Aquitalea magnusonii: one gene and its partner. The protein of the gene in region 1 interacts with the protein of each later gene in a pairwise test. Links are inferred from orthologs where the notes say so. Each region holds a gene or a part of one and is shown on either strand. Other genes may lie near its edges.

The links.
Region 2: the proteins of dprA (region 1) and recA interact in binary tests that used the Bacillus subtilis proteins (3 or more experiments, as listed by UniProt). The link is inferred for Aquitalea magnusonii from one-to-one orthologs.

Annotation. Positions count from the first base shown.
Region 1 is NZ_AP018823.1:4,598,869-4,614,673, forward strand. The notes cover bases 7,271-10,269. They hold dprA (DNA-processing protein DprA), read right to left. Parts: upstream 9,312-10,269; coding sequence 8,229-9,311; downstream 7,271-8,228. Other genes in these bases: topA (type I DNA topoisomerase), read right to left, coding at 7,271-7,559; DLM_RS21620 (DUF494 family protein), read right to left, coding at 7,729-8,187; DLM_RS21630 (LysM peptidoglycan-binding domain-containing protein), read right to left, coding at 9,308-10,269. Outside these bases: gshA (glutamate--cysteine ligase), read left to right, coding at 1-782; DLM_RS21585 (lysozyme inhibitor LprI family protein), read left to right, coding at 787-1,713; gshB (glutathione synthase), read left to right, coding at 1,757-2,713; DLM_RS21595 (diacylglycerol kinase), read left to right, coding at 2,862-3,248; DLM_RS21600 (hypothetical protein), read right to left, coding at 3,245-3,994; DLM_RS21605 (DUF1622 domain-containing protein), read left to right, coding at 4,120-4,497; DLM_RS21610 (hypothetical protein), read right to left, coding at 4,573-4,968; more of topA, read right to left, coding at 5,262-7,270; more of DLM_RS21630, read right to left, coding at 10,270-10,345; def (peptide deformylase), read left to right, coding at 10,473-10,976; fmt (methionyl-tRNA formyltransferase), read left to right, coding at 11,060-11,977; zinc metalloprotease HtpX, read left to right, coding at 12,024-12,866; 16S rRNA (cytosine(967)-C(5))-methyltransferase RsmB, read left to right, coding at 12,979-14,232; DLM_RS21655 (DUF4390 domain-containing protein), read left to right, coding at 14,237-14,791; DLM_RS21660 (sensor histidine kinase), read left to right, coding at 14,740-15,805. UniProt on the Bacillus subtilis protein: Protein that helps load RecA onto ssDNA during transformation. Binds cooperatively to circular ssDNA, is able to bridge different segments of DNA. Favors the loading of RecA onto SsbA- or SsbB-coated ssDNA and formation of RecA-DNA filaments.
Region 2 is NZ_AP018823.1:2,744,880-2,760,592, forward strand. What follows is about bases 5,047-7,953. They hold recA (recombinase RecA), read left to right. Parts: upstream 5,047-5,928; coding sequence 5,929-6,978; downstream 6,979-7,953. Other genes in these bases: hrcA (heat-inducible transcriptional repressor HrcA), read right to left, coding at 5,047-5,768; recX (recombination regulator RecX), read left to right, coding at 6,994-7,452; alaS (alanine--tRNA ligase), read left to right, coding at 7,704-7,953. In the rest of the region: DLM_RS13000 (PLP-dependent aminotransferase family protein), read left to right, coding at 1-16; recombination mediator RecR, read right to left, coding at 35-664; DLM_RS13010 (GFA family protein), read right to left, coding at 710-1,114; DLM_RS13015 (YbaB/EbfC family nucleoid-associated protein), read right to left, coding at 1,289-1,627; dnaX (DNA polymerase III subunit gamma/tau), read right to left, coding at 1,629-3,590; mltB (lytic murein transglycosylase B), read right to left, coding at 3,665-4,717; more of hrcA, read right to left, coding at 4,752-5,046; more of alaS, read left to right, coding at 7,954-10,337; DLM_RS13050 (substrate-binding periplasmic protein), read left to right, coding at 10,432-11,172; DLM_RS13055 (MBL fold metallo-hydrolase), read left to right, coding at 11,479-12,246; DLM_RS13060 (hypothetical protein), read left to right, coding at 12,259-13,776; DLM_RS13065 (hypothetical protein), read left to right, coding at 13,788-15,227; DLM_RS13070 (GTP-binding protein), read left to right, coding at 15,246-15,713. UniProt on the Bacillus subtilis protein: Multifunctional protein involved in homologous recombination, DNA repair and competence.

The DNA of each region.
Region 1 (15,805 bases):
GCTTCAACCCCTGCGTGGTGCTGCTGAATAATGATTTGTCCGGCGGCATTCCCGACATCCTGAAGGATCTGGAACAAAACCTGCTGCCGCCGCTGCATGCCGGCTGGGCGGTACGCCGCAAGAGCAACCACTTTACCGCCTACGACCAGGTGGCCGAGCAGTTTGCCCAACTGATTTCCATCGACCCGTGGATGATCAACCCCTACTTCGTCAACTGTAACGGGCTGGACTTCCACGCCCGCCAGGGCGAGGACGCGCTGGCCGAAGCCGTGGCCGGCACGTTGGACAAGATCGCGGCCAAATATCGTGAATACGGCATCAAGAACGACCCCTTCGTCATCGTCAAGGCCGATGCCGGTACCTATGGCATGGGCGTGATGAGCGTGAAGAGCCCGGAAGAGGTCATCGGGCTGAACCGCAAGGCACGCAACAAGATGTCGGTGGTGAAAGAAGGGCTGGAAGTCTCCGAAGTCATCGTGCAGGAAGGTGTGTACACCTTCGAAACCGTGGACGACGCGGTGGCCGAGCCGGTGGTGTACATGATGGACCGCTTTGTCACCGGTGGTTTCTACCGCGTGCATACCGGCCGTGGCATTGACGAAAACCTCAACGCACCGGGCATGCAGTTTGTACCGCTGTCGTTCGAAACCCCCTGCCTGCCGGACAAGCACGGCTCGCCGGACTGTGCGCCCAACCGCTTCTACGCCTATGGTGTGATTGCCCGTCTGGCGCTGCTGGCCGCCGCGCTGGAGCTGGAAAACACCGACCCCGAGCGCGACTGAGTCCATGCCTGCCCTGCGCCGCTTGCTGCTGTGGCTGCTGCTTCTGTTGCCAATGCTGGCGACAGCAGCCAGCTTTGATTGCAGCAAGGCGGCAACGGCCACCGAGCAGGCCATCTGCCGCCAGCCGGAACTCTCCGTGCTGGACGAGCAAGTGGCTGCCGCCTACCGGCAGCACAATCAGCAAGGCCTGCTGCAAGACAACCAGCGCCAGTGGCTGGCTGGCCCGCGTGCCGAGTGCAAGGCCGATGCCACCTGCCTGCAAAGTGTCTATAAAGAGCGACTGGAGCAGTTGCAGCACGCGCAGCTGGTCCGTCAGCAAATCGACAATGCCATGCCGGCTTACCGCTTTGACATCACGTTGCTCGACTGGGGCGAGCATGGCTGGGCAGCCGAAGGCCCGGCCATCATCAACATCATCGATAAACGCAGCCAGCGCCGCATTCAGCAACTGCGGCTGGATAATGTTTTCATGCCGCGTGATGCAGGCAAGCCGCTGCTCAATAGCCCTCAGGGGTATGGTTTGCAGTGGGATGATTTCGACTTCGACGGCCATATCGATTTTGCGGTGCAAAAGGATAATACTGGCCCCTATGGCGGCCCCACCTACCGGGTTTACCTGTACGACACGGCTCGCAAGCAATTTGTGCTCAACGATGAATTATCAACGCTGACCGAAGAAAACCTGGGCCTGTTCCAGGTGGATGCCAAGCGCAAGCGACTGCGTACCTTTGCCAAGAGCGGCTGCTGTTACCACGAAACCACCGATTACCAGTTCGACGCCCGCCACCATTTGCAGGCCGTGGAGCGGCTGATCGAGGACGCGCAGGACCCGGCAGGCAAAGAGGTGCGCGTCACCCGCGAAACCCTGGTCAATGGCCGCTGGAAAACATCGACCCGGCGCTATGCGCTGGACGCCTACTATCATCAATGAATCCGACGGCCCCAGCTGGCCGCCCCCAACTCTGGAGAGCAGCATGCGTATCCTGTTCATCGCCGACCCGCTGGAACAGTTCAAGATTTACAAGGACACCACCTTCGCCATGATGGAAGAGGCGGCGCGCCGCGGCCATGCCATCAGCTATGCCCAGGCGCACCAGCTGTCAGTGGAAGGCGGCCGTCTGCTGGTGGATGCCCGAGGCCTTACCGTCACCGATGAGCGCAAGGGAGACCACCCGGCCTGGTACAAGCTGGATGATGTGCATCGCCAGCCGCTGACCGCCTTCAATGCGGTGGTGATGCGCAAGGACCCGCCGTTCGACATGGAATACCTGTACGCCTCCCAGCTGTTCACGCTGGCCGAAGCGCAGGGCGTCAAGGTATTCACCAGCGGTCAGGCCCTGCGGGACTTTAACGAAAAGCTGGCCATCCTGAACTTCCCGGAACTGACCGCGCCCACCATGATCACCGGTGAAACCCCGCGCCTGAAAGCCTTTATCCGCCAGCATCTGGATGTGATTCTCAAGCCGCTGGACAGCATGGGTGGCGACAGCATTTTCCGGGTGACCCCGAACGACCCCAACCTGTCGGTGATTCTGGAAACCATCACCCTGCGCGGCAAGCGCACCATCATGGCCCAGCGTTACATCCCGGAAATCCGCGATGGCGACAAGCGCGTGCTGGTGATTGACGGCGTGCCGGTGGACTACTGCCTGGCACGCATTCCGGCCGCCGGTGAAACCCGTGGCAACCTGGCAGCCGGTGGTCGTGGCGAAGCCCGCCCGCTCAGTGCCCGTGACCGCGAAATTGCCGAAGCGGTGGGTCCGGAGCTGAAAAAGCGCGGCATCCTGCTGGCCGGTCTGGATGTGATCGGCAATTACCTGACCGAAGTGAATGTCACCAGCCCCACCTGCTTCCGCGAAATCATGGATCAGACCGGCCTGAACGTTGCCGGCCTGTACATCGACGCACTGGAACGTGCCACCGCACATTAAGCCTTGCCATCAGCCTGTCATCTGCCGGCGGCACCATCGCCGCTGGCCGTCCGGCAAGTCAGGCTTGCTGCACTGCAGGGCAGGGCTTAACATGCCGCTCGCCAGATTGGCACCACCCGGCTGACACTGCGCAATCACAGGACCCGACATGAGCAAGCATGAGGAAAGCCCGTTCAAGGGCAAGACCGGCATTCGCCGATTGATCAACGCCTTTGGCTATTCGCTGGACGGCATCAAGGCGGCCTTCCGCCATGAAGATGCCTTCCGCCAACTGGCCTTGCTGGCCATCATCCTCATTCCCACCGCCCTGTTCATCGTGCCGGCCAGCCCGCTGGCCCGTGCGCTGCTGGTGGCCAGTTCGCTGGCGACCCTGGTGATCGAACTGCTCAATTCCGCCATCGAGGCAGCAGTGGACCACACTTCTCTGGAGCGCCACCCGCTGGCCAAGCGTGCCAAGGACATGGGCAGCGCGGCCCAGTTGCTCGGCCTGATCAATCTGGCCGCCATGTGGTCGCTGGTGTTGTTCGGCCACTAGGCTGCCAGCAAACGGCGTGACAGCAGTTGCAAGCCAATGGCCGTGGCGGCAGCCAGCAAGAACGCCAGATTGCCGTCCATCTGCGGTAGCAAGAGCCACAAGGCCAGACAAAAGCCGGCAAAGCCAAGCCGACCCAGCAGCATGCCGCGCAACAATGCCTGCGTTGCCGCCACGCCTTGTGTCCGCTGGGTTGCCACCGCCATCACCACCGCCAGCAGCGGGAAAACAGCCAGCATTCCACTCCAGCGCGCCCCCAGATGGCTGGCGGCCAGGCTGACCAGCAAGGTCAGTACGGTGGCTGCCAGCATTCGCAAGCCCAGGGTTTCATTCACCGCAGCCACCACGCCTGACAGGGCCGGGCGGGGCAGGCAGACGCTGTTGATCAGCACCGCCAGCAGTGCCATGGTGACGGCGGCGGGGAGTGTCAGGGTCAGGCTTTGCAGCAGACAGGCGGCCAGCAGCCAGCCGCACAGCGCAAATATCAGCGTCAGCGGCCAGGCAAAGCGGGCAGCCAGGCGGGCATAGATCAGGTTGAACAATTCGGAGGCGGCAATGGCGGCAATGGCCTGCAGCGCGGCACTGGCAGCAAACGCCGGGCCATGTTCCCGCATCAGCAGCCACAGGATGGGCCCGGCCACCACCGGCAGGCCGGCCATCCAGCCCGCTCGGTGTGGGCCCCAATAGCGTGCCACCAGGGCCAGCAGGAAGAGAAAGGCAGGAACCAGCGTCAGTTTCAGTAACAGCATGCGGTGGGGTCGGCCGGATAATCCGATAGCATAACATGCGCTGGCATGCTCAGGCCGTCAGTAGCTGTCGCCAGTCCGCCTTCTGTGTATGCTGGGGCCTTCCCCATCAAGCTGGAGGAAAACGCATGCTGTCACCTGCCGAATCCGGCGTGGAAGAGCTGGTGCTCAATCTGGTGCTATGGCTGAAACTGGCGGTGGAGGCTAGCGGTGCCGTGGTGATTGGCATCGGCGTACTGGTGGCCGGGGTGCGCTACCTGCAACGCTGCCTTGAGCCGGGCATGGCGCAATTCAATGCAGTGCGGCTGAGTTTTGCCCGCTTTCTGGCACTGGCGCTGGAATTGCAACTGGCGGCCGATATCCTGTCCACCGCCGTGGCACCCAGTTGGGACCAGATCGGCAAGCTGGCTGCCATTGCCGTATTGCGTACCGCGCTCAACTTTTTTCTGGGCAAGGAAATCCGCGAAACCGAGCAGGAAGACAAGTCCGGCACCAACCGTGGCTGACACCATGGTGTAGCGCCGCGGCGGCAAGGCGCGGCGACGCTAATCGGACAAGGCTGTGGATGGTTGTTCGCGCGGTCAGGCGTCGGTCCTGACCGGCTGGCGCCGGTAAAGATAACCGGGGTAAACGCGGATGCAGCCGCTATCGTCTTCTACCTTGCCATATTCGCCGACCAGTTCCCAACGGGCGCCATCTGCCTGCAAAACGCGGTAAACCGGGCTGCCAGCCTGGTAAAACATCAGTTCGTTGCCGTGGAAATGGTCCAGCGGCAAGAGCGGATGCTGACTGGGCAGCACCAGCAGCATGGCGGCGGTACGCTCATCCATGTCGGCCAGTTGCTCCCGGTCGGCCACCACCATGCCGCAGAATGCCAGCAGGAAGGCAATGGGAAGCATCAGCCAATGGCCGCTGGCCAGGCCAAACAGAGTCAGTACCGATGCACCGGTAAAAAAGAAGCTGCTATGTGTTTTCATGATGTGTGCTTTGCCGGGGGTGGCCCGTAAAACGACGAACGCCGCCTGTCATGGCGGCGGCGTATGGTTCGGAAACGATGTGGCCCGTCGCAAGAGCCCTCAGACTGTTTAGCTGTTTACGGTTTAGCCTGATTTCTGAATTATATGGCGACTTTTCTGAACTTGATTAATAAAATCAGTGCATTGCCAATGCTGTTGGCGTAGCGCCGCTGCTTGCATGGTTTGGCTGCCATGGCCAAAAAAACAACGCCACCCGAAGGTGGCGTTGTGTCATACCGACTGCAGGCCGCAGTTTACTCTTCTGCCGGCTTGGCTTCCGGCGGGGCAATCACCTCGCTGTAGCCGCATTCCTTCTGCGGGCAGACTTTCTCGGTACCACGACGCTTGGTGGTCTTGATGGTGAGAATCGGCCAGTTGCACTTGGGGCAGGGCTCGGCCACCGGCGGGTTCCAGATGGCGTACTTGCACTTGGGGTAGGTATTGCAGCTGTAGAACAGCTTGCCGTAGCGGCTCTTGCGCTCGATCAGGTGGCCGGACTTGCACTCCGGGCATTCCACGCCGGTGTCACGCGGTTTTTCCAGCGGTTCGATGTGCTTGCACTTGGGGTAGTTGGCGCAGCCGATGAACTTGCCGTAACGACCCTTCTTGATGTGCAGCGCACCGCCACAGTCCGGGCAGACCCGGTCTTCGATCACCGTCGGGGCTTCGGCTTCTTCTGCCGCCTGCTCGGCGGTTTCACCGATATTGCGGGTGTAGTCGCAGTCCGGATAACCGGTGCAGGCAATGAAGCGGCCACGCTTGCCAAACTTGATCGACAAGGGCTTGCTGCATTTGGGGCAGGCTTCGTCCAGGCTTTCGGTGGTGACTTCGGCGCGGGAAATGCTTTCCTTTTCGGCAATCTGCTTGGAAAAGCCCTTCCAGAAACTGTCCATCACCGGCACCCACTCGCGCTGGCCGCTGGCAATGTCATCCAACTGGTTTTCCAGCTTGGCGGTGAAGTTGTAGTCCACGTACTGGCTGAAATGTTCAGTCAGGAACTTGTTGACGATGTCGCCGGTATCGGTGGGCAAGAAGCGCTTCTTGTCCAGGATCACGTATTCACGGTCTTTCAGCGTGGAGATGATGCTGGCGTAGGTGGACGGACGGCCGATGCCGAATTCTTCCAGTGCCTTCACCAGACTGGCTTCGGAGAAGCGCGGCGGCGGCTGGGTGAAGTGCTGTTCACCGTACAGCTTGTCCACCGGCAGGCTGTCGCCTTCTTCCAGCAGCGGCAGCTTGGCGTTGTCCTCGTCCTCGGCATCGTCCACGTCTTCTTCGTACACGGCCAGGAAGCCGGCAAAGGTCTGTACCTGACCGCTGGCGCGGAAGATGCCTTCGCCTACGGTGATGTCCACGCTGGTGGTGTCAAACTTGGCCGGAGCCATCTGGCAGGCCAGGGTACGCTTCCACACCATGTCGTACAGCTTGAACTGGTCGGTGGTGAGGAAGGGTTTGACCGATTCCGGCGTGCGCAGGATAGAGGTCGGGCGGATGGCCTCGTGCGCTTCCTGTGCGTTCTTGGACTTGTTCTTGTAGGCGACCGGGTTTTTCGGCAGGAAGTCGTTGTTGAAGGTGTCGCCGATATAAGTACGGATTTCTTCAACGGCTTCGTTGGCCAGTGCCACCGAGTCGGTACGCATATAGGTGATCAGACCCACCGTGCCCTGGCCGATGTCGATACCTTCATACAGCTGCTGCGCGGTACGCATGGTGCGGTCGGTGGTCATGCCCAGCTTGCGCACGGCTTCCTGTTGCAGCGTGGAGGTGGTGAAGGGCGCGGCGGGGCTGCGCGACTTCTTTTTCTTCTCGATGCTGGTGACGGTGGCCGGCTGGTTTTGCAGGCGGGCCAGAATGTCGGCGTGTTCGGCATCACCGGGAATGTCGAACTGATCCAGTTTTTTGCCGGCAAGCTGGGTCAGCTTGGCGGAAAACTTGGTACGGCCCTTGTGGCTGTCCAGATGCACCGACCAGTATTCCTGCTGCACAAAGGCCTTGATCTCGTTTTCGCGTTCGCAGATCAGGCGCAGCGCCGGGCTTTGTACCCGCCCTGCCGACAGGCCGCGGCGGATTTTTTTCCACAGCAGCGGCGACAGGTTGAAACCCACCAGATAGTCCAGCGCCCGGCGTGCCTGCTGGGCATCCACCAGGTCCTGTGCCACTTCGCGCGGGTTGCCGATGGCTTCCAGTACCGCGTTCTTGGTGATTTCGTGGAACACCACGCGCTGGGCGGTCTTGTCCTTCAGCAGTTTCTTGCTGTTGAGGATTTGCACCAGGTGCCAGGAAATGGCTTCGCCTTCGCGGTCCGGGTCAGTTGCCAGGTAGACATGGTCGACTTCGGCCACGGCCTTGACGATGGCATCAACGTGTTTGCTGTTGCGGGCGATCAGCTGGTATTTCATGGCGAAGCCCTTTTCAGGGTCTACCGCACCGTTTTTGGGTACCAGATCGCGCACGTGACCGTAGGAGGCCAGGACTTCAAAGTCCGGTCCCAGGTATTTCTTCAGCGTTTTTGCCTTGGATGGCGACTCAACGATCAAGAGGCTGGAGGGCATGTTTTCGTTTCAGTGTGTACCGGAAACATCCGGCTGATAGCGGTTCTATCTATCAAATAAAGCAAGAGCGCAAATAAAACAAGAGCGCATTTGGCGCTCTTGTCAAAATTCCCTGCCGTTATCATCAGGCGAGGCGGGATGGTAAGCCCGTACCGCCAGCGCTGACAAGTCATTGCATGGTTGGTTCGCCGTGAATGGCGTCCAGCAGTTCTTCCCCCAAGAGGATGGGCAGTTCCGCTTTTTGTGCCCACAACACCATCAGCGCCACCAGCTTGGCTGAGCCAACATTGATGTCATCGTCCGGCAGCTCGCACAGGCGGTCGATTACCATTTCACGTTGCGATGGCGAGAGTGCGCCGTGATCTTCCAGAAACTGGATCAGGCCGCGCACTTCGGTGGGCAGGCGTTCCAGTTCGACATCGGCGTAGATGCGCATGCCGGAGGCATCGTCAGCGCTGGCATACAGGCCGTCCACCATATTGGCGACATTGTCCAGCCAGTCCAGCGCGTCGTTGATTTCCTCGTCCTCGAAGCCGGCGGCCTCGAGCTGGCGCATCAGGGAGCCGCGGTCGCCAAAGGCGTCCGGGTCACGGTACTGCTCGAACAAATAAGTGAGAACGTCAAACATCAGGTCTTCTTCAAATGGGCTGCCACATGATCCGGTCCGGGTCAGACCAGCCGCTGGACCTGCCCACCGGGCAAGCTGGCGAGCTTGCCGGCAAGCTCCAGCTCGAGCAGCATCGCGTAAAGCTCCCCCTGCGTCAACCCGAGTTGCAATGCAAGCGTCTCGCTGCTCACCGGATCAAAGCCCATCTGCGACAAAACCGGGTGCTCCGCCGCCTGCTCATCTGCTGTGTTGCGTGGTGCTGGCGGGGTGGTCACTGCCGGGCGGCCAATCTCTTCCAGCACATCGTCCACCGTTTCGATCAGCCGGGCACCTTCCTTCAGCAGCCGATGGCAGCCCCGCGCCTGCGGATTATGGATGGAGCCGGGAACGGCCATCACTTCGCGGCCATATTCACCGGAGAGCCTGGCGGTAATCAGCGAGCCGGAATTGATATTGGCCTCCACCACCAGGCAGCCGCGCGACAAGCCGGCAATGATGCGGTTGCGGCGTGGAAAGTGGCTGGCCAGCGGTCCTGCTCCCAGCGGGAATTCAGACAGGATCAGGCCGGCACTGCCGATGTGATGGGCCAGTTCACGGTTGCTGGCCGGGTAGACGCGGTCGATGCCGGTGCCGATAACGGCAATGGTGGAGCCGGCTTCCTGCAAGGCACCGCGATGGGAAGCGGCGTCGATGCCGCTGGCCAGGCCGCTGACAATGGTGTAGCCCACGGCGGATAGGCGACGGGAAAACTCCTCGGCAATCTGCTTGCCCGGTGGCGTGGCACTGCGGCTGCCCACCATGGCCAGCATGGGGCGTTGCAGCAGTGCGCGCTGGCCACGGGCAAACAACAGCGGGGGCGGCGAGGCGGTTTCGGCCAGTGCTTGCGGATAGTCGTCGTCCTGCAGGCTAAGCAGGGTGCAGTCAGGCTGGCTTGCCCAGGTCAGCGCCGCTTCCACCGCCGGGCCAGCCAGTTGCTCACGCAGGGCAAGCGCCGCCTCCTGGCCAATGATGGGGGTGGTCTGGGCAGTGCTGGCGGCAACGGCGTGGCTGGCTGATCCGAAGCGGGCAATCAGTTTGAGAAAACCGGCCGGACCGATGCCAGGGGTCAGTGCCAGCAGCAGCCAGTCTGCCGTGGACTGGCTCATTCGCCTTCCGGCGGGGCGACCACATCCCCGACACTGACGGCATCGGTGCTGTCCAGCACCAGGGCGTACGACACCTTGTCAAAGACGCGGTAGACAAAAATCTTGCCCACAGTCTGCCCCGGCAGCAGCACCTGTTTTTTCTGGCCGTCGGCGGTTATCACGGTAATTGGCTTGCCATGCTTGAACAGGCTGAATACATCGCCGGGTTCCACCTGCTCACGCTTGCCCCGGTTGATTACCACGTTGGAATACTGTGCCGCGCCATCCACCCCGTCATACACGGAGATGATCTGACCCTGGATATTGCCGTCCGGGCTGTGCGGTACGTAGCTGACAAACTGGTCTTTCGGGGCCTTGATCAATCTGTCTCCAACCAGAATCTCGCTGGCAACCCGCGTGATGCGCATGGTCTGGATTTCATCGCCCATTTTGTCCAGTTGGGCATCTCCGCCGTACAGCACTTCAAAACCCAGGTTTTCCTTGGTGTCGGGGTCGATCAGCGGCTTGCTGGCGCGATATATCTGCCAGTTGCCCGCGGTACTCACGCCATTGGCAAACACGCGATCGCCGGTGCCAAACGCCAGGCGCTCTTCCGGGCCAGCCACCAGGCGTGGCGAGGTGGCAAACTCTTCTTCGTTGACCACCAGTGGACGGTAGAGGAAGGGTTCGATGGCTCTGGCAGGAATGCTGGCAATAGCTTTGTCGATATCGGACATGCGTACCTGAGGTGACAGGCGCACATCGCCCTGACCGGATTTTTCCAAGGTCAGGCGCGGCTGGCCGTTCACGTAGGTGAGTACCAGCACGTCACCGGGATAGATCCAGTGGGGGTTCTTGATCTCGCTTTTGTTCATCTGCCACAGTCGGGGCCATTTCCATGGGCTCTTGAGATAACGGCCGGAAATTCCCCACAGCGTGTCGCCCTTGACTACGGTATAGCGCGCCGGCGCGTCGGGCTTGATGGTCAGCGTATCGGAAAAAGCCGGGAGAGCCAGTCCCAGAGCCAGAGCAAGCGATATAATACTTTTACGCATGAAAAGTGCCCCAATATTTGAGTGTAATGAGCGCCCGCGAGCGCTCCTTTGACAAACGAGCATGCGTCAGACACGTCATATTATCGACGTGCTGATGGCATTACGACAACTTGGAGCAAGAAAACCGATGGCGCTGCTGAACATTTTGCATTATCCGGATGCGCGTCTGCATACCGTGGCCACGCCGGTCGAGACCTTTGACGCAGCCCTGCAAACCCAGATCGACAACATGTTTGAAACCATGTACGAAGCCAAGGGCATCGGTCTGGCCGCCACGCAGGTGGACTACCACAAACGCCTTGTGGTGATGGATATTTCCGAGGATCACAACGAACGCCGTGTCTTCATCAACCCGGTCATCATCGAAAAAGAAGGTGAAACCGTGTATGAGGAGGGCTGCCTGTCCGTGCCCGGCATTTACGATAAAGTCACCCGCGCCGAGCGGGTCAAGGTGCGCGCCCAGGATGCCACCGGTGCCGAATATGAACTGGAAGCCGACGGCTTGCTGGCCATTTGCATCCAGCATGAAATCGATCACCTGGACGGCAAGGTGTTTGTCGAGTACCTGTCCGAGCTTAAGCAGGGCCGTATCCGCACCAAGCTGAAAAAACGCGAAAAACAGAATATGTGATCAGGGCACCAGCCTGCGCAGGCAGGCTGTGGTGCATGTGAAAAGGACAGGCCCGCCCTGTCTTTTCTTCTTGCGGACTTACGATGAAACTGATTTTTGCCGGTACGCCGGAATTTGCCGCAGCAGCGCTGCGCAGCTTGTTGGCTGCCGGCCACGAGATAGCCCTGGTGCTGACCCAGCCGGATCGTCCGGCCGGACGCGGCATGAAACTCAAACCCAGCCCGGTGAAGGCCGTGGCGCTGGAACATGGCCTGCGCGTGGAACAGCCGTTGTCGCTGAAAACGGAAGAAGCCCAGACCATGCTGCGCGATATCGGGGCCGAACTGATGGTAGTGGCCGCCTATGGCCTGCTGCTGCCCAAGGCGGTGCTGGACATTCCGCCGCGCGGCTGTCTGAACATCCATGCCTCCTTGCTGCCTCGCTGGCGCGGCGCTGCGCCCATCCAGCGAGCCATCCTGGCCGGTGATAAGGAAACCGGCATCACCATCATGCAGATGGATGTGGGGCTGGATACCGGTGCCATGCTGTCGGTGCATCCGGTGGCCATTGCCAAGGACGATACCGCCGCCAGCCTGCACGACAAGCTGGCCGCATGCGGTGCCGAGGCCATTGTCAGTACCCTGGCCGGTGTGGATGGACTGCAGGCGCAGGCGCAGCCAGAGGAGGGTGTCACTTATGCCCACAAGCTGACCAAGGCCGAGGCCGAAGTGGACTGGAGCTTGCCGGCAACAGATATCGCGCGGGCCATCCGCGCCTACAATCCGGCTCCCGGTGCCTTTACCCGGCTGGAGGGTGAGCCGCTGAAGCTATGGTTTGCCCACGCCATCGCCGGCCAGGCCGCCCCAGGGGTGGTGCTACGTGCCGATGCCGAGGGCGTGGTGGTGGGTAGTGGTGACGGGCTGGTGGTGCTCAGCCAGCTACAGGCAGCAGGCGGCAAACGGCTTAGTGCGCGCGATTTTGCCGCCGGTCGTGCCGCGCTGGTGGGAACCCGCTTGGGTTAGTAAGCGTCTGTATAGGTCACAGCAAAAGGAGGGTGGTGTGAACAATATGTTCAAGACAGCCATGCTGATGGCTGGGTTTGTGGCGTTTCTCGGCGTGATAGGTGCGCTGATCGGGGGCAAGAGCGGTCTGTTGCTGGCCTTGCTGTTTGCCGGCGGGATGAATCTGTTCGCCTACTGGAATTCCGACCAGATGGTGTTGCGCATGTACAACGCGCAGGAAGTCGATGCCCGCTCCGCCCCCGAGTTTTACGGCATGGTGGCTGAGCTGGCGCAGCGTGCCGGCCTGCCCATGCCGCGGGTCTACGTCATTCATGAAGACCAGCCCAATGCCTTTGCCACCGGGCGTGACCCGGAACACGCCGCCGTCGCCGCCACCAGCGGCATCATGCGCATGCTGGACTACCGCGAACTGCGCGGGGTGATGGCGCACGAGCTGGCCCATGTGCGGCATCGTGACACCCTGATTTCCACCATCAGCGCCACCATGGCCGGTGCGGTGTCGGCGCTGGCCAACTTTGCCATGTTCTTTGGCGGGCGCGACGAGAGCGGCCGCCCGGTCAATCCGCTGGCCGGTATTTTGCTGGCCATCCTGGCACCGTTGGCCGCCAGCCTGATCCAGATGGCGATTTCCCGCGCGCGCGAGTTTGAAGCAGACCGCGGCGGCGCGGAGATCTCTGGCGACCCGCTGGCATTGGCCAGCGCCTTGCAGAAGATCGAGTACTACGCACAAGGCATTGCCATGCCGACTGCACAGGCGCATCCGGAAACCGCCCAGATGATGATCATCAACCCGCTGGCCGGGCTGGATGTGGGCGAGCTGTTCCGTACCCACCCGCACACCGAGGAGCGCATTGCCCGCTTGCATGCTATAGCGCGCGGCGTGGGCTGAACGTATCATGCGCATCTGAACGAACACACGGGCCGGTACCGCCAGGCGGATACCGGCCGTTTTCATACGGCGAGAGCACAGTCCTCGCCGTTTGCCATTTCAAGGTTTTGACATGCATCGCATACAGCAACTGGCCGCCGAAGTGCTGGGCCAGGTGGAATCCGGTCGCACCCTGACCGAGGCGCTGGCCAAGGCCCAGCAGCAGGCGGGTGATATGACACCGCAGGCGCGCGCCGCCCTGCAGGACATCAGCTACGGCAGCTTGCGGCAATTGGCGCGTCTGCGCTTCTGGCTGCGCCGGCTGGTTCCCAAGGCCTTGCCGGAGCCGCAGTTGGAGCGCGTGCTGCTGGTGGCCCTCTATCAGCTGGTGTATACCCGTGCTGCCGACTACGCCATCGTCAACGAGGCAGTCAAGCTTGCCGAACGGCTGGCCCGCGGCAAGTTCAAGGCCCTGGTCAATGGTGTGCTGCGCAACTTTTTGCGTCAGCGCGAGGAAATGCTGCGCCTGGCCGACAAGGATCTGGAAGCCGCTATCAGTCATCCGCGCTGGTGGGTGAAAGCCATCCAGCAGGCCTACCCGCAAGAGTGGTCGTCCATCCTGGAATGGAATAACAGCCATCCGCCGATGACGCTGCGCGTCAACGCCCGCAAGAGCACGGTGGCCGCCTATCTGGCACAACTGGAAGCGCTGGGCATGGGGGCAACAGCACTGGATGACGCCAGCGGCATCCTGCTGGACAAACCGGTGAATGTGCGCGAACTGCCCGGGTTTGCCGATGGCGTGGTGTCGGTGCAGGACTGGGGCGCGCAGCAGGCCGCCCATCTGCTCGACCTGCACGCCGGACAACGTGTGCTGGATGCCTGCGCCGCGCCAGGTGGCAAAACATGTCATATGCTGGAATTGGCAGATGTGGAGATGACCGCGCTGGATATCGACCCGCAGCGACTGCAACGGGTGGCAGAGAATCTGCAGCGCGGTGGCTTGCAGGCCAGTTTGTTCGCCGCCGATGCCGGGCAGGCGGCTGACTGGTGGGATGGCCAGCCCTTCGATCGCATTCTGGCCGATGTGCCTTGTTCGGCCTCCGGTGTGGTGCGTCGCCATCCGGACATCAAATGGCTGCGCCGCCCCGGTGACTTTGCCGTGCTGGCACAGCAACAGGCGCAGATGGTTGATACGCTATGGGGGCTACTCGCGCCGGGCGGGAAAATGCTATACGCTACGTGCTCGATTTTTCCCGAAGAAAACCAGCAGCAGTTGGCTGCATTCCTGGCGCGTCATGCCGATGCCGAATGCCTGAATCAGCAACAACTGTTGCCCTGTGAGCGTCATGACGGTTTCTATTACGCGCTGCTTGCGAAGCATTAGCCTGGTGTTATGGCTACTGGTCTGTGCCGTTGCTACGGCGCAGGCCGATGGCATTCTGGCGCGCCGTGCCGATGCAGAGCTGACGCAGGATGGCCAGCTCTCGCTCAGTACCCGTTTCCAGACCAAGCTTTCCAGCAGCCTGAATGACGCCCTCGCTCAGGGTGTCACCTTGACCTTCCGGCTGGAGTTCGAACTGACCCGCCCGCGCAGCACCGCCTATTACCTCAATCTCAAAGAGTGGTTCGAGCCACACGCCAGCCTGACCTTCAAACTGTCTTATCAGTCCTTGACCAGCCGTTATCGGGTCACCATCGGCAGTTTTTCAAATTATTACCGTTCCCTGGCCGAGGCCATGGGGGCGCTGGGTTCGATTCAGGACTGGCGTGTCCTGCAAAGCGGTGCGCTGGACCCGCGCAGTCCGGGTGGCGTGGCTGGCCGGGTGCGGCTGGTGCTGGACATCAGTGAATTGCCCAAGCCCTTCCAGCTCAATGCCCTGGGCTCGGGTGAGTGGAGTCTGTCTTCCAACTGGACAGCCATCAACATGAAAGACGCAAGCTGATGCGCTACGCCGCCATCGCCCTGGCGACGTTCGGAGCCATCATGCTCTATCTGCTGGCGGTGGCAACCGGCAATGCCTCCAAGCTGGCCGAGTACTACTGGTGGGTGTTTGGCCTGAACAGTCTGTTGCTGCTTGGCCTGCTGGGCATGGTGGTGCGGCAATTGCTGCGGCTGCGCCAACGGGTCAAAGGCCGGGTGTTTGGTGCCAAGCTTACCCAGCGGCTGGTGATGATGTTTGCCGTGGTGGCGCTGGTGCCTGGGGCCCTGGTGTTTACCATCTCGGCGCAGTTCCTGACCCGCAGTATTGAAAGCTGGTTTGACGTGCGGGTTGAATCCGCGCTGGACCGGGGGCTGGAGCTGGGCAAGGGCGCACTCAACTACGTGCTGGATGATGTAGCCCGCAAGAGCCGGGTGGTGCTGGATGATATCGATGGCCTGCCCAGCATCATGCTGCCCTCACGGCTGGAGCGTCTGCGTGAACAACTGGGGCTGCGCGAAGTCGCCATCTTCAACAAGACCGGCCAGTTGCTCAACTTTGCCAGTAGCAATGCCCGGCAGCTACCGCTCCCGCCGCCCAGGGACAGTCTGCGCGGCCTCAAGCTGCGTCAGGGCAGCAAATCGATTGAAAATGATGCCGGCGGGCTGGCCTTGCGCGTCTTGCTGTCATACCGCACGCCCGAAGGCGAGTGGCGGGTATTGCAGGTGGTGCAGGCCGCGCCGCAATCCATCGCGCGCGACGCCGAACAGATCGAGACCGCCCGTTCCGAATACCACCAGTTGCTGTTATCGCGTGACGGACTGAAAACCTTCTACATGCTCACCCTGGCGCTGGCCTGTCTGTTGGCGCTTACCTCGGCACTGGCATTTGCAATGTTCTTGTCCGAGCGGCTGTCGGCCCCGCTGTCCGAGCTGGCAGCCGGCACCCGCGCCGTGGCACAGGGCGACTTCTCCAAGCGCCATCCGGTATACCGCCGTGACGAACTGGGCATGCTCACCACCTTGTTCAACCGCATGA
Region 2 (15,713 bases), 1.9 Mb from region 1 along the record:
GCAAGCCATGGAGTGACAGCGCCCGCCCTGACGCTCAGCCCGGCGGCGTGGACGGGTCGGACTGGGCGGTCAGCGATTTGCGTTCGTACACCGCCTGCGCCAGTGTGCTCAGGTCGACATATTCCAGCTCGCCGCCCACCGGCAGTCCGCGCGCAATGCGCGACACCTTGGGGCCGCGGCCCTTGAGCAGCTCGGCAATCATGTGGGCGGTGACTTCGCCCTCGGCAGTAAAATTGGTGGCAATCACCACCTCCTCCACCACCTCGTCCAGCGCCCGCACCATCAGCTTGTCCAGATTCACTTCCTTGGGGCCGATATTGTCCAGCGGCGAAATACGCCCCATCAGCACGAAATACAGGCCCTGATAGCATTTGGCCTGCTCCAGCGTCATCAGGTCGGCCGGCATTTCCACCACGCACAGCTGGTCTGGCCTGCGCTCCGGGTCGGCACAGATGCTGCACAGCGGGGTTTCGCTGAAGGTATTGCAGCGTTCGCAATGGGTGAGATGGTTCAGCGCCCGATCCAGCGCCCGTGCCAGCTTGTCCGCCCCGGTCTTGTCCCGTTGCAGCAAATGGAAAGCCATGCGCTGGGCGGTTTTGGGGCCGACACCGGGCAGCACTTTCAGGGCAGCAATCAGTTGTTCAAGCGCGGGTGGGTTTTTCATCGGCAATCCGGAATACGGGTTTGGCAAAGGGGAACAGGCAAGGCATCAGTCGTCCGGCGCGCCCTGCGGGTAACGCGGCAGGTCATCGTCCAGGTGAAACCAGGGAATGGCACTGGACGTCCATTCATGACAGTCAGGCCGCAATACCGCTGGCGTTTCCAGCGTGGGAACGGTGATTTCCACCCGCCCACTGCCATCGGTGCATTCATAAAACAGGGTGGAACCGCACTGCCCGCAAAAATGCCGCAGACCCAGCGCCGAGGAGCGGTAAGCGGTGGTGCTGCCTTGCCAGCGCACGGCACCGGCGGGGTACAGCGCTCCCAGGTACACCGGTGCGCCGCTGGCCTGCTGGCAGGTCTTGCAGTAACAGTAAGTCACGCTCAAGGGGCGGCCATGGCATTGATAGCGCACCGCCCCGCACAGACAACGCCCCTGCAATACCTGCTCCATGCCGGCTCCCACTCCCACAGGCTGTCAATCATTGGCGGGCCCCGCCAGTTGCAAGGGGCTTGGAGCCGCTAACAAAAGCTCGTAGAGCACCCGAGTCAAGGCGCGCCGACGCAGACAGTACAGTGAGTACGGCAAGTCGGCGCAACGCAGAATCGGGGGTTTTGTGAGCGGGTCTTAGAACGGCAGTTTCATGCCGGCCGGCAAGTTCAGGCCGTTGGTAAAGCCGGACATTTTTTCCTGGGAAGTGGCTTCCACCTTGCGTACCGCGTCGTTGACGGCGGCGGCAATCAGGTCTTCCAGCATTTCCTTGTCTTCCTTGGCATCGTCCAGCAGGCTGTCGTCGATGGACACGCGCTTCACATCGTGCGCACATGTCATGACGATTTTCACCAGACCGGCACCGGACTGGCCTTCCACTTCCACGGTGGCCAGTTCTTCCTGGGCCTTCTTCATGTTTTCCTGCATTTGCTGGGCTTGCTTCATCAGACCAGCGATACCGTTTTTACCGAACATGTCACAACTCCTGCAAAGGTTGAATCGTTTCCGCCACCAGCGTGGCGCCCATTTCGCGCACCAGTTGCTGGATGACCGGATCGTTTTCCAGGCATTGTCGGGCCTGGGCCAGTTGTTCCTGACGATGACGGGCACCCTGCATGGCCGGTGTTTCCAGCCCCAGTTCCTCGATTGTCACCACCAGTTCGACCGGCTGACCGAATTGCTCGGTCAGCGCAGCCTTGAGTTTTTCCTGATAGTCGCGGGTGGCCATGTGACGGAAGCTGTCCGGTACGGCCAGTTCCAGTCGCGACTGGCTCCAGTTTTTCAGTACGGCATTGTGTGCCAGCATGCGGGCGGCACCCAGACGGGTACCCAGCAAGCCCACCAGCGCACTCCAGTCACCATCAAACTGATAGGCCACCGTTTCCGCCAGCTCGGCCTCTTCGGCCATCGCATAGGCAGGCAAGGCATCGTCTTCGTCGCCCTCATCCCAAGGCGCAGCGGTTTCCAGTTCGCTGTCTTGCTCACTGGCCTGATCTTCAGCTTCAGGCGTCTCTTCCGCCGGAGCGGATGCAGCGGCGGTCTGCACGACAAGCGGCGCTACTGGCGGCTTGGCAACCGCCTCCACCGGCGCTTGTGGCGGTGCGACAGGCTCAGGCCGTGGCGCAGGCTCCGGGTCGGCGTCGGCCGCCGGGGAAGCCTGCTGCTCGGCCGGACGGCTGGCCGGTTTGCGATTGGCCAGGCCCGCCAGCAAGGCGCGGGCAGCGGCGGAACCATCCCCCGCCGGCTCGGCTGCCGTGGCGGCTGGCGATGCTGCCGGAGCCGCCGGAACTGGACGATGGCCGGCTGCAGCAAGCCCGCTGCTGCGCGGCGCAGCCACACTATCAGCCGGGGTATTGAGTGGATGGAAGGCCAGCATGCGCAACAGCGTCATGCTGAAACCGGCATGCTCGTCCGGGGCCAGCGCCAGATCCTTGCGGCCATGAATGGCAATCTGGTAGTACAGCTGCACGTCTTGCGGCGCAATCAGGCTGGCCAGCGCAAACAATGCCTCGCGCTCCGGTTCGTCGTCGGCAATCGCCGTGGGCACGGTCTGTGCCATGGCCAGTTGCTGCAATAGCACGGCCATTTCGGCCAGCACACTGTCAAAGCCGATGCCACGCTGGGCCAATTGTTCGGCTTCGGCCATCAGGCGCGGGCCATCACCGGATGCCAGCGCATCCAGCAACACAAACAGGTAGCGACGGTCCACCGCGCCCAGCATGGCGCGCACGCCGTCTTCGCGGACGTCACCCATGCCATAGGCAATGGCCTGATCCAGCAGCGACAGCGCATCGCGCATGGAACCGGCAGCGGCACGGCCCAGCAGCGCCAGCGCGGCGCTTTCATGCGGCACGTTTTCCACTTGCAGCACATGGGCCAGATGGCCTGCCACCTGTTGTGGCGTCATATTGCGCAGCGAAAACTGCAGGCAGCGCGACAGCACCGTGACCGGCACTTTTTGCGGATCGGTAGTGGCCAGGATGAACTTGACGTGGGCCGGCGGCTCTTCCAGCGTCTTGAGCATGGCATTGAAGGCACTCTTGGACAGCATGTGCACTTCGTCGATGATGTACACCTTGAAGCGGCCGGAGGTGGGCGCGTACTGCGCGTTTTCCAGCACTTCGCGGATATTGTCGATGCCGGTATTGGAAGCGGCGTCGATTTCCAGCAGGTCGACAAAGCGGCCTGCGTCGATCTGGCGACAGGCAGAACATTCACCGCAAGGCTCGGCGGTGGTGCCGGTCTCACAGTTCAGGCTCTTGGCCAGAATGCGTGCGATGGTGGTCTTGCCCACCCCGCGGGTGCCGGTCAGCAGATAGGCGTGATGCAGCCGCTCTTCTTTCAGGGCATTGGAGAGGGCGCGCACCACGTGCTCCTGGCCGACCAGGTCGGCAAAGCGCTTGGGACGCCACTTGCGGGCAAGGACTTGATAGCTCATGGGGGCGGATTTTAATGGCAATCGGCCGGCAAGGCGACTCCTTTTGACAGGAGCACCCGCCAGCCTGGTTGGCCTTACAGGGCCGGGGTCGACGCTTCGGGCTGGGCGGCGGCAGGCTGGGCGGATTGCAGGGCCTGGGCATTCAGGTAACGCAGGCGCAGCTCGCCAGCCAGCTCCTGCGCCACCTTGGCATACAGAGTGCTCTTGTTATAGCGGGTGATCACGTAGAAATTATTCAGCCCCAGCCAGTATTCCGTCACCCCCGGCGCGGTTTCCAGCGGCACCAGCACGGCCTGTACGTTGTCCGCCACCTGGGCCTGCGGCAGGATGCCGCGCGCCTTGAGTTCACCCACCGTCAGATGCAGGTTGAACTTGTCGGCCACCAGGCCGCTGACATCCACCCCCGGCTGCACTGCTGCCGGAATGATGATGTCGTCACCATGGCGCCAGCCTTGCAGCTGGAAGTAATGCGCCACGCTGCCGATGGCATCGTCGACGTTATTCCAGATATCGCGGTGGCCGCTGCCGTCAAAATCCACCGCCCATTTGCGGAAGCTGGACGGCATGAATTGCGGCAGACCCATCGCCCCGGCGTAAGAGCCTTTGAGCGTCAGCGGGTCGATGCCCTCTTCCTTGGACAACTTGAGGAATTCGGTCAGCTCGCCGCGGAAGTATTCGGCGCGGCGCGGGTAGTTGAAGGCGATGGTGGTCAGCGCGTCGGCCAGGCGGAAGCTGCCGGTATTGCGGCCGTAATTGGTTTCAATGCCCAGAATGGCCACCACCATTTCCGGCGGCACGCCATACACCTGCTCGGCGCGCTGCAAGGTGGCGGCATGCTGCTGCCAGAAGGCCACGCCGTTTTTCAGCAGGCGCTCGTTGTAAAAGCTGCCGCGAAACTGATACCAGGGCCGCGAGGTGGCCGGCTTGTCCAGAATGGCAATGATGTTGGGCTTGAGTTCCACATTGGCAAACACGGCTTCCAATTCGGGGCGGTTGAATACGCCGCTGGCTACCTGCTCATCGATATAGCGCTGCACATCGGGCCGCGCCAGCAGTGCGGCATCGGCTTGCGCCAGGGAGGAGATCATGCCGCCAGCAAGGGCAGCCGCCATCAACAATCGTTTCATCAGGTATTCCGTATGCTACCGTCCGGCGGACGGCTTAATAAGAGAGCGCGCTGGACACCAGCCGCGCAGTGATGTCCACAATGGGAATCACCCGTTCGTAGGCCATGCGGGTGGGGCCGACCACACCCAAGGTACCCACCACCATGCCGTTGATGCTGTAGGGCGCGGTCACCACCGAGCATTCATCCAGCGTCATCACGCCAGACTCCTCCCCAATGAAAATGTTCACACCCTGCGCATCCTGGCCCTGGTTAAGCAGTTTCAACAGCTCGGTCTTGCGCTCGAAAGTGGCAAACAGTTCGCGCAGCCGCGACAAGTCTTCGGACAAATCGCGCACATTCAGCAGATTCATACCACCGGCAATCACCACCGCATCATTGGGACTGCCCAGCGAACTCTGGCCAAAACGCACCGCAGCCGCCATCAGTTCGGTGATATTGCCCTGCAGCTCGCGCAGTTCCACCGCCACGCGGCTGGCAATGGCACTGATGCCCTGCCCGGCGTAGTGCTGGCTGATAAAGTTGCCCGCCTCCACCAGTTCGCTCGGGCTGTAATCGCGTTCGGTGGTCAGCAAATGGTTTTGCACATCACCATCCAGCGTCACCAGAATCATCAGGATGCGCCGCTCGGACAGGCGCAGGAATTCGATCTGGCGGAAGGCCACGTCAGAGCGCTGCGGCGTCACCACCACCCCGGCAAAGTGGGTGAGATCGGACAGCAAGGTGGATGCCGCCTGTGCAATGCGCTGCGGGCTGTCCGGCTGCAGGCTGCTTTCCAGCTCGCGCATCGCCAGTTCTTCCAGCGGCTGGATGGTGAGCAGGTGGTCGACAAACAGGCGATAGCCCTTGGCCGTCGGCACGCGCCCGGCGGAGGTATGCGGCGAGGCAATCAGCCCCATGCCTTCCAGGTCGGCCAGGATGTTACGGATGGAAGCAGATGACAGTTCCATGCCGGACAGCATGGACAGGGTTTTTGATCCCACCGGCTGACCATCGGCAATATAGCGTTCGATCAGCGTTTTCAGCAGTCGTTGTGCGCGCTCGTTCATCATGCTCTCATTTTACCCGACCAGACGATTCCGGCCAGCCTCTCCATCAATACCATGTTGCGTGTATTGGTGTCATTTCAAGCTGCCATTCGCATTTGTCGGCTCTTGGCTTTGTGCGATAATCCCCCATCTATCGATTCCACTACACGCAATTGGAGACAGCATGGCGTCAGAAGACAAGAGCCGCGCATTGGCGGCAGCCCTTGCCCAGATCGAAAAGCAGTTCGGCAAGGGTTCGATCATGCGGATGAGCGACAACCAGATCAACGAAAACCTGCAAGTGGTATCCACCGGTTCGCTGGGCCTGGACCTGGCACTGGGTGTCGGCGGCCTGCCGCGCGGTCGTGTCGTGGAAATCTACGGCCCGGAATCCTCCGGTAAAACCACCCTGTGTCTGCAGGCCGTGGCCGAAGCCCAGAAGCTGGGCGGCACCTGCGCCTACATCGACGCGGAAAACGCGCTGGACCCGATCTACGCCCAGAAGCTGGGCGTGAACGTGGAAGACTTGCTGATTTCCCAGCCGGACACCGGCGAGCAGGCACTGGAAATCTGCGACATGCTGGTACGCTCCAGCGGTGTTGACGTCATCGTGATCGACTCGGTGGCCGCGCTGGTACCCAAGGCTGAAATCGAAGGCGAAATGGGCGACAGCCACGTCGGCCTGCAAGCCCGCCTGATGAGCCAGGCGCTGCGCAAGCTGACCGCCAACATCAAGCGCACCAATACCCTGGTGATCTTCATCAACCAGATCCGCATGAAGATCGGCGTGATGTTCGGCAACCCAGAAACCACCACCGGCGGTAATGCGCTGAAGTTCTACGCTTCGGTACGCCTGGACATCCGCCGCGTTGGCGGCATCAAGAAGGCTGACGAGGTGATCGGTAACGAAACCCGCGTCAAGGTGGTGAAGAACAAGGTATCGCCGCCGTTCCGCCAGGCCGATTTCGACATCCTGTACGGTGAAGGCATCAGCCGCGAAGGTGAAATCATCGAGCTGGGCGTCAAGCACGGCTTCATTGAAAAATCCGGTGCCTGGTATGCCTACAACGGCCAGAAGATCGGCCAGGGCAAGGACAACACCCGTGAATGGCTGAAGTCCAACCCGGCCATCGCCAAGGAAATCGAAGCCAAGATCCGCGAAGCCGTCGGCATCAAGGTGGAAATCACCGAAAACGACGCCGAAGACATGGCTGACGACGTACTGGACGTCTAAGCAGTCGGCGTGCCGATGGAAAAAAGCCTGAAGGCGCGAGCCGTCGATCTCCTGTCCCGCCGCGAATACACGCGGCGGGAACTGGAGCGGCGGCTCGCGCCGTTTGCCGAAAGTGCGGAACAACTCTCAGCCCTGCTGGATGAGCTGGCCGAGCGCAACTGGCAGTCCGACAGCCGCTTTGCCCGGCAGTTTGCCGACGTCAAGGGCCAGAAATATGGCAGCCGGCGTCTGCAGCAGGAAATGCGCCAGCGCGGTGTTGCTCAGGAAGACATTGCCGATGCCCTGGCAGACCGCGACGACCTGGCCCTGGCCCGGCAGCAATGGGAAAAGAAGTTTGGCAGCGTGGCCAGCACGCCGCAGGAAAGGGCAAAACAAATGCGTTTTCTGGCGGCACGCGGCTTTGGCATGGGCGTCATCCGCCAGGTGATGGCAGGCCGTGACGAAGACGACTTCCCCTGGGCTGACGAGGACTAACCGCCGCTGACAAAACCGCGCAGAGAACCCGGCCCCAGGCGCGCCGCCGCAGACAGCAGATGAAGTACGGCAAGGCGGCACAAGGCTTAAGCGGGGGGTTTTGTTATCGGCTCCACGCAGGCCCGGCGTGCGCTGCCACGCCATGACCCTTGCCAGCCTTGCCGTGGCTTGACACAATCGCGCATGACCGTAATGGCCGCAAGACACTGTCCCACGCCGCCACCACTGTATTCAATCTTGACGAAACCGACATGAAAACCTCCGAAATTCGCCAGAAGTTCCTGGATTTCTTTGCCTCCAAAGGCCACCAGGTCGTAGCCTCCAGCTCGCTGGTACCGTGGGAAGACCCCACCCTGCTGTTTACCAATGCCGGCATGAACCAGTTCAAGGACGTGTTCCTCGGCTTTGACAAGCGCCCCTACACCCGCGCCACCACCAGCCAGAAATGCGTGCGCGCCGGCGGCAAGCACAACGACCTGGAAAACGTGGGCTACACCGCACGTCACCATACCTTCTTCGAAATGCTGGGCAACTTCAGCTTCGGTGATTACTTCAAGCGCGACGCCATCCACTTTGCCTGGGAATTCCTCACCGGCGAGCAATGGCTGGCACTGCCGAAGGAAAAGCTGATGGTGACGGTGTACGCCACCGACGACGAAGCCTTTGACATCTGGAACAAGGAAATCGGCGTTCCGGCAGAAAAAATTGTCCGCATTGGCGACAACAAGGGCGCACCCTACGCTTCGGACAACTTCTGGCAAATGGGTGACACCGGCCCCTGCGGCCCGTGTACCGAAATTTTCTACGATCACGGCGAACACATCTGGGGCGGCCCGCCGGGAAGCCCGGAAGAAGACGGTGACCGCTTCATCGAAATCTGGAACAACGTGTTCATGCAGTTCAACCGTGACGAATCCGGTGCGATGAACCCGCTGCCCAAGCCGTCGGTGGATACCGGCATGGGCCTGGAACGTATCTCGGCGGTGCTGCAACACGTACACGCCAACTACGAGATCGACCTGTTCCAGAACCTGCTCAAAGCCGCTGCGCGTGAAACCGGCGTGCCCTTCAGCATGGACGTGCCGTCGCTCAAGGTGATTGCCGACCACATCCGCGCCTGTTCCTTCCTGATTGCCGATGGCGTGCTGCCGTCCAATGATGGCCGTGGTTACGTGCTGCGTCGCATCATCCGTCGCGCCATCCGCCACGGTTACAAGCTGGGCCAGAAGGGTCTGTTCTTCCACAAGCTGGTGGCTGATCTGGCCGAGGAAATGGGCCAGGCCTACCCGGAACTGCGTCAGAAGCAGGCCGAGATCGAAGACACCCTGCGTCAGGAAGAACTGCGTTTTGCCGAAACCCTGGACAAGGGCATGGCGCTGCTGGAAACCGCACTGGCGGCCAACAGCAAGGTGCTGGATGGCGAAACCGCCTTCAAGCTGTACGACACCTTCGGCTTCCCGCTGGACCTGACCGCCGACATCTGCCGCGAACGCGAAGTGGAAGTGGATCAGGACGGTTTTGACAAGGCCATGGAAGCCCAGCGCGAACGCGCCCGTGCCGCTTCGTCCTTCAAGATGGCCGGCAATGTCGATTACAGCGGTGCCGACACCGTATTCAACGGCTACGAATCCAGCAGCGTGGATGCCAAGGTTCTGGCGCTGTACAAGGGCAATGAAGCCGTACAGCAGTTGGAAGCCGGCGACGAAGGCATCGTGGTGCTGGACAATACCGCCTTCTACGCCGAAGGCGGCGGTCAGGTGGGCGATGTGGGTGAAATCTCCGCCCAGGGCGGCGTGGCTGCGCTGTTCGACGTGGCCGACACCCAGAAGGTGCAGGCTGCGGTATTCGGTCACAAGGGCCGTCTGGCCCGTGGCAGCCTGAAGGTGGGCGACAGCGTCACCGCCACCATCGACCTGCACAAGCGTGCCGCCACCGCGCGTAACCACTCCGCCACCCACCTGCTGCATGCCGCCCTGCGCCATGTGCTGGGTGAACACGTGGCGCAGAAGGGTTCGCTGGTGAACCCGGAACGCGCCCGCTTCGACTTCGCCCACAACGAACCGGTTTCCGCCGAGCAACTGGCCGAAGTGGAGCGCATCGTCAACCGCGTGGTGATCCACAACGTGGAAGTCAGCGTTGGCCACATGTCCTACGACGACGCCATCAAGGCCGGTGCCATTGCGCTGTTTGGCGAAAAGTATGGCGACACCGTGCGCGTGCTGAAGATGGGCGATTTCTCCACCGAGCTGTGCGGCGGTACCCACGTGCAGCGCACTGGTGACATCGGCCTGTTCAAGATCATCGCCGAAACCGGCGTGGCTGCTGGCGTACGCCGTATCGAAGCCGTCACCGGCGAAGGTGCGCTGGCCCTGGTACAGGCACAGGATGGCGAACTGAAAGCCGCCGCTGCCATCGCCCAGGCACAGCCGGGCGAACTGCTGTCCAAGCTGGAAAAACTGCAGGCCGAACTGAAGGCCGCGCAGAAACAGGCTCAGCAGTTGAAGGGCCAACTGGCGCTGGGTCAGCTTGACCAGTTGCTCTCCAGCCAGCAACAAGCCATCAAGGGGGTGTCCTGCCTGATCAGCAAGATCGACGACATCGATGCCGCCACCTTGCGCGACATGAGCGACAAGCTGATGGACAAGCTGGAAAGCGGCCTGGCGCTGCTGGCCTGCGTCGCCGACGGCAAGGTGAGCCTGATTGCCCGTGTTTCCAAGGACCTGACCGGCAAGGTCAAGGCTGGTGAGCTGGTGAATCAGGTGGCCCTGCAAGTGGGTGGCAAGGGCGGTGGCCGTCCGGACATGGCCCAGGCTGGCGGTACGCAGCCCGAAAACCTGGCCGCAGCGCTGGCAAGCCTGCCGGCCTGGCTGGAGGGCAAGCTGTAAAGAGACTGCCGCTGCATGCAAGCCGCAGGGGCAACCCTGCGGCTTTTGTTGTTTATAGTGTATTCATTCCTGATGTGATTGCCGGAGCCCCACCATGTCAATCATCCCCCATGTCCTGTCCTGCCTGCACCACGCCGCTGCGGGGCTGTTGCTGTCGCTGCTGCTGACGCAGCCGGTGATGGCAGATGGGCGGCTCCTGGTGGTCACGGAAAACGCAGCCTGGCTCAGTAGCGTGGATGGCCAGGGCAATCTGTCCGGCCGCAACACGCGCCTGGTGAAGGACATCCTGGCGCGGGCCGGCCTGAAGGCGGATTTCCAGGTGCTGCCCTGGGCCAGGGCTTACCGCATGGCAGCCACCCGCCCCAACACGCTGATTTATTCGATTGCCCGTACCGACACCCGAGAAAGCCAGTTCCTGTGGCTGGGCCAGATCGGCCACATGCAAAGGGTGTTTTATCGCCTGCATGGCGAAACCGGCATTGCCCCGCAATCGCTGGAGCAGGTGAAAAGCTGCTGCAAGGTATGCGTGGGCAATCATGACGTGCAGGAAGAGTTCCTGATCCAGTCCGGCTTCAGCGCCGGCAGCCACTACATCACCACCAACAGCCAGCAGGAGTGTCCGCGGCTGCTGCAAAGCGGTGCCGTCCAGTTACTGATTGCCGATCCGGACCAGCTACGCAGCCAACTGGCCAGGTTGAAAGTCCCGGAGCAGCAATTCGAGGCCGTGTTCAGCCTGCCGCAAGGCGACCCGCTGTATCTGGCCGCCAACCCCGCCACCGCCCCCCGCATCATTCAGGCCATTACCGAGGCCATGCGCACCCAGCGCGCACGCTAAAACAGCCTGCCGCCGTCACGCCAGTTGAATAGGCATTGCACGGCCAAGGGCAGTGTTGACGCAAACCCACTGAAAACAAATGCAGATTTACTTGCAGTATCTTCTTATATTCCAAAAGCCTATTCATGCTGCATTGCTGTCATCCTTGACTCACATCAAAACGATTTAGAGCCAAACGAAAATAATACACAGCTTCTCATAAGTCTTCATGACAGCGGGAAGCATACGCTTGCCGAGTTTGATTCTGTCAGCAGATTTGCCGCTGCAATCCGTACACTGGCGGCAATCATTACGCAAGGAACAGCCATGGCTCTGGTGCTTTATGATGACGGCAATCACAAATGTGTCGCCTTTACCGAACTGGTACAGGGTGAAGGCATCCAGTCCAATCAGTTCGCCATCATCGACAAGGGAGATGGCATGCTGCTCGATCCCGGTGGCAACCTCACCTACAAGCACCTGATTGCCGAGCTGGCCGACTACTTCCTGCCCTCGCACACGCGTTATATCTTTGCCTCGCACCAGGACCCGGACATCATCGCCTCGGCCAATGGCTGGCTGCTGATTACCGATGCGCAGATCATCATTGCCCAGGAATGGGTGCGCTTCTTGCCGCACTTTTGCATCCGCGGTGCTACCGAAGGCCGGCTGATTCCCATCCCGCCGCGGGGCATGGACATCACCCTGGGCCAATCCACCCTCAAGATCATCCCGGCGCATTACCTGCACACCGTGGGTTTTTTCCAGGTGTACGACCCGCTCAGCAAAATCCTGTTTTCCGGCGACATCGGCGCCTCGCTGATGGATGGCCACGAAGCCGGCAAGCCGGTGGCGGACTTTGATGCCCACCTGATCGACAGCCACATGCTGGGTTTCCACAAGCGCTACATGACCAATAACAAGGCCTGTCGGCTGTGGGTGCAGATGATTCGCCAACTGGATGTGGAATGGATCGTGCCGCAGCATGGCGGCTCGTTCAAGGGCAAGGAAATGGTGACACGCTTCCTTGACTGGTTTGAAACCCTGGAATGCGGCACCGACCTGATCACCGCTGCCGACTTCACGCTGGACTGAGCCACCTGCCCCATGGACACCATCACCACCCTGCTCAGCCAGTTGAGCGCATCACCGGAAGCCATGGCCGCCAGTGCCGTTGTGCTGTTGCTGATCGTCACCTTGCTGATCACCCTGCTGCGCCGCCAGGCCGAACCGGCTGGCGACAACAGCGCGCAGCAGCCACACCTATTGCCTGAAGCGGTAATCCGGCACCCGCCGGCCAGCCAGGCCGATCCGCAAATGGCGCACATAGCCGACGCGATGCCAGAGTCCGCAGCGGATGCCAGCCTGGAAGAAGACGCGGACGATGCCGACGAACAGACGCTGTCCTACGAAGTGGACGATCTGGATGCCCTGGCTGAAATCGAGGTATTCCTGGAATTTGGCTATCTGGAACAGGCAGCCATCGCCTTGCGCAGCTATGTGGATGGCAGCTCCATCCATGCCCCCAGCCAGCTCAAGCGCCTGTCCGAGCTGTATCTGACCCTGCGCTGGATAGACGACTACAGCGATATGCTGGAGCGACTGCACGACCGCAGCCTGCTGGATCGCCAGCAACTGACCGATGCGGTTTTCCTCGGCCTGCAGGAGGACCCGCAAAACCTGTCGCTGCGCGTCTTGGCCGAAAGCCGGCTGGGCTTGGGCATCGAGGAAGTCAACCAGCAACTGGGCGACCAGTTGCCAGCCGTCAGCCACGAGGAAATGCTGCTGCGCGCCGTGGTGCAAACTCCGGGACAGGCCAGCGTATCCGCCACCGAAGCAGTGCAACTGGCCGCCCACCTGCCGCGCGTGCCGCTGGTGGAAGGCCGTGCAGAACTGGCACCGCTGAGCCCTCGGGAGATCACCCTGATTACCAGCATGCTGCCCCTGCCGCGTCAGGCCAGCATCCTGCTGGCCTGTCACGAACCCGCCGCCGCGCTGCCGGCACTGCAAGATATGGCCAGTCAGGAAGGCGTGTCGCTGTCACGGCTGATCGATACCCTGCGTGCCTGTTACATGACCCGCAAACTGTCGCTGTTCTGCCGCTATCTGTGGCAGTTTCATGTCGGCATCGGCAATGCCGGCCACAACCTGAAACAACAACTGTTCCGCCTGGGTTGCCATTTGGGAGAGCATCCGGTTCTGCTGGCGCTGGAAAACCAGCCGGACCGGCTGGCGCTGGAAGAAATCGGCCGCCAATTCGGTTATATCGCCCCCATCAGCCAGCCGGCAACCCGGCTGCAGTTGGTGACGGTGAAACATGCGGAGCAAGCCGCTTCCCCCTTGAACGATGCATTGTCCGAGGCAGAGCAATTCATCGAATTCGGCCAGATCGACATGGCCATCCAGACCCTGGAAACCGCCATTCTGAGCAATCCAACCCTGGCCGAGCTTTACCCGCCCCTGCTCAAACTGTACGAACACCTGGGCGATCTGGCCCGCTTCACCTGGCTGACCCGACAGATTCGCGAACGGCTGGCCAGCCCGCCGGATGAGATTACCGCCATGCTCAGCCGTTTCGTGCAATCCATGCAGCAACGTCACAACCAGCAACGTCTTGCGGCCTGAGAAACCAGACCATGATGCTTAGCAACGCCCCACAGCCTCAACTCGTCACCGTGCTGCCGGTGGGCATGGACCCCCGCAAGCTGTCGGTTTTCCGCATGGCGTTCCGCATGCACCATTCCCACCAGCAATACCAGTTGCTGGATGAAGCGCCCGGTCATGCTCCGGACCTGGCCATTGTGGATGTGGACAGTGTGGAAGGCTGGAATGCCTGGCACACCTTCCGTGCCGCACACCCGCACCTGCCGGCCCTGATCGTCACCACCACCCCGCCGGGGGAGGCACCGGCAGCCGTACTGCGCAAGCCGGTGCGGATTGAAACCCTGTTTCCGCAAATGCGCGAACTGCTGAGCAAGGACTACCGCCCACGCGCAGCAATGGCCATGCCGGCCATGTCCTCGGTACAGCCGCAGCCCAGCGCGGCCATTACACAGGCCGTGCCAGCCGCACCGGCAGCCACTGCCGCCATCAGCGAGGCTGCTGCCTATGTGGCCAGCGTGGCACCGACGCTGTCCGAAGTCATCACCCAGTCGCAAGAGGCACACCGCGCCGCCACCGCGGCACGGCAGCAGAATGCGGCACCGGCACCAGCATCCGATCTGCCCCAGTTGATGGATTTGCCGGATACGGACACACCAGCCGACAGCCCGGCAGCCAAGCCTGACGATCCGGATGTGGTGCGCAGCATGCTGCCGCCCACGCGCAGTGCCGCTCCTCGTGCAGAACCGCCTGCCGCAACCAGCCCGGCCGAGCCCGGCAAGATCAGCTTTTCCCGTTTTGATCCGCATGCCGGCCTGTTTGGCATGGTGGCGCGACTGCTGCGTCAGCGCAGTGCCGCCGTGGTACGGGTAAGAGAGGTGCCGGTACTGGTGTTGTTGCCAGCACAGGACAAGGCCCTGCTGCTGCAACCGCTGGACAGTCTGCAAGCGCTGTGTGCCGCCCCCAACCACGAAGTGGACCAGCACGCCTATGCCAACGAAACCCTGGCTGCGGTGAATCAGGAAATCCGCCCGCAAACCCTGGCCTGGCAACTCGCCATCTGGACCTGTCAGGGCCGGCTGATGCGCGGCATCAGCGCCGACACACCGCTCCGCCTGCGTTTCTGGCCCAATCTGACCCGGCTGGCCCCCATTCCGGAGGCCATGCGCATTACCGCCTTCCTGACCCGCACGCCGGTCAATCTCAAACTCATCACCCGTTTGCTCAAGGTGCCACCGGAACATCTGTTCAATTATCTGGCCGCGGCCTACGGCATCGGGATTCTCGACATCCCCAACCGCGGCAGCAATCTGTCGGTGATCACCACCGAACCGGTAAGGCCCGCCGTCAAGGCAGCCGCTGCCGGCAATGCCGCCACGGTTGCCAGCGACAGCCCGGCCACCCCGGCAGTGAAACCGGCACCGGGCAACGGCAATCTGCTGTCCCGTCTGCTCAAAAAAGTCATCGGCCTGTAAACAGGAAAACTCGAATCCATGCGTGCTTACGATAACAAGATCATCTTTGCCGGCCCGGTCGGTGCGGGAAAAACCACCGCCATCGGTGCCATCAGCGATATCGCGCCGGTCACCACCGACGCGCGTGCCTCTGACATGACGCTCAACCGCAAGGACACCACCACGGTGGCACTGGACTACGGCGTACTGATGCTGGATGAAACCACCAAGGTTCACCTCTATGGCACGCCCGGCCAGGAACGTTTTGACTTCATGTGGGACATCCTCAGCCAGGGCGGCATCGGCCTGATCCTGCTGCTGGACAATACCCGCGCCAATCCGGTGAAGGATTTACAGTTTTTCCTCAACGCCTTCCGCGACATGCTCAAGGATGCACCGCTGGTGATTGGCGTCACCAAAACCGATATGCGCGCCACGCCCAGCATCGAAACCTATGCCGCCCTGCTGGAAAAATTCGATATGCGCCCGCCCATTTTCGAAATTGAC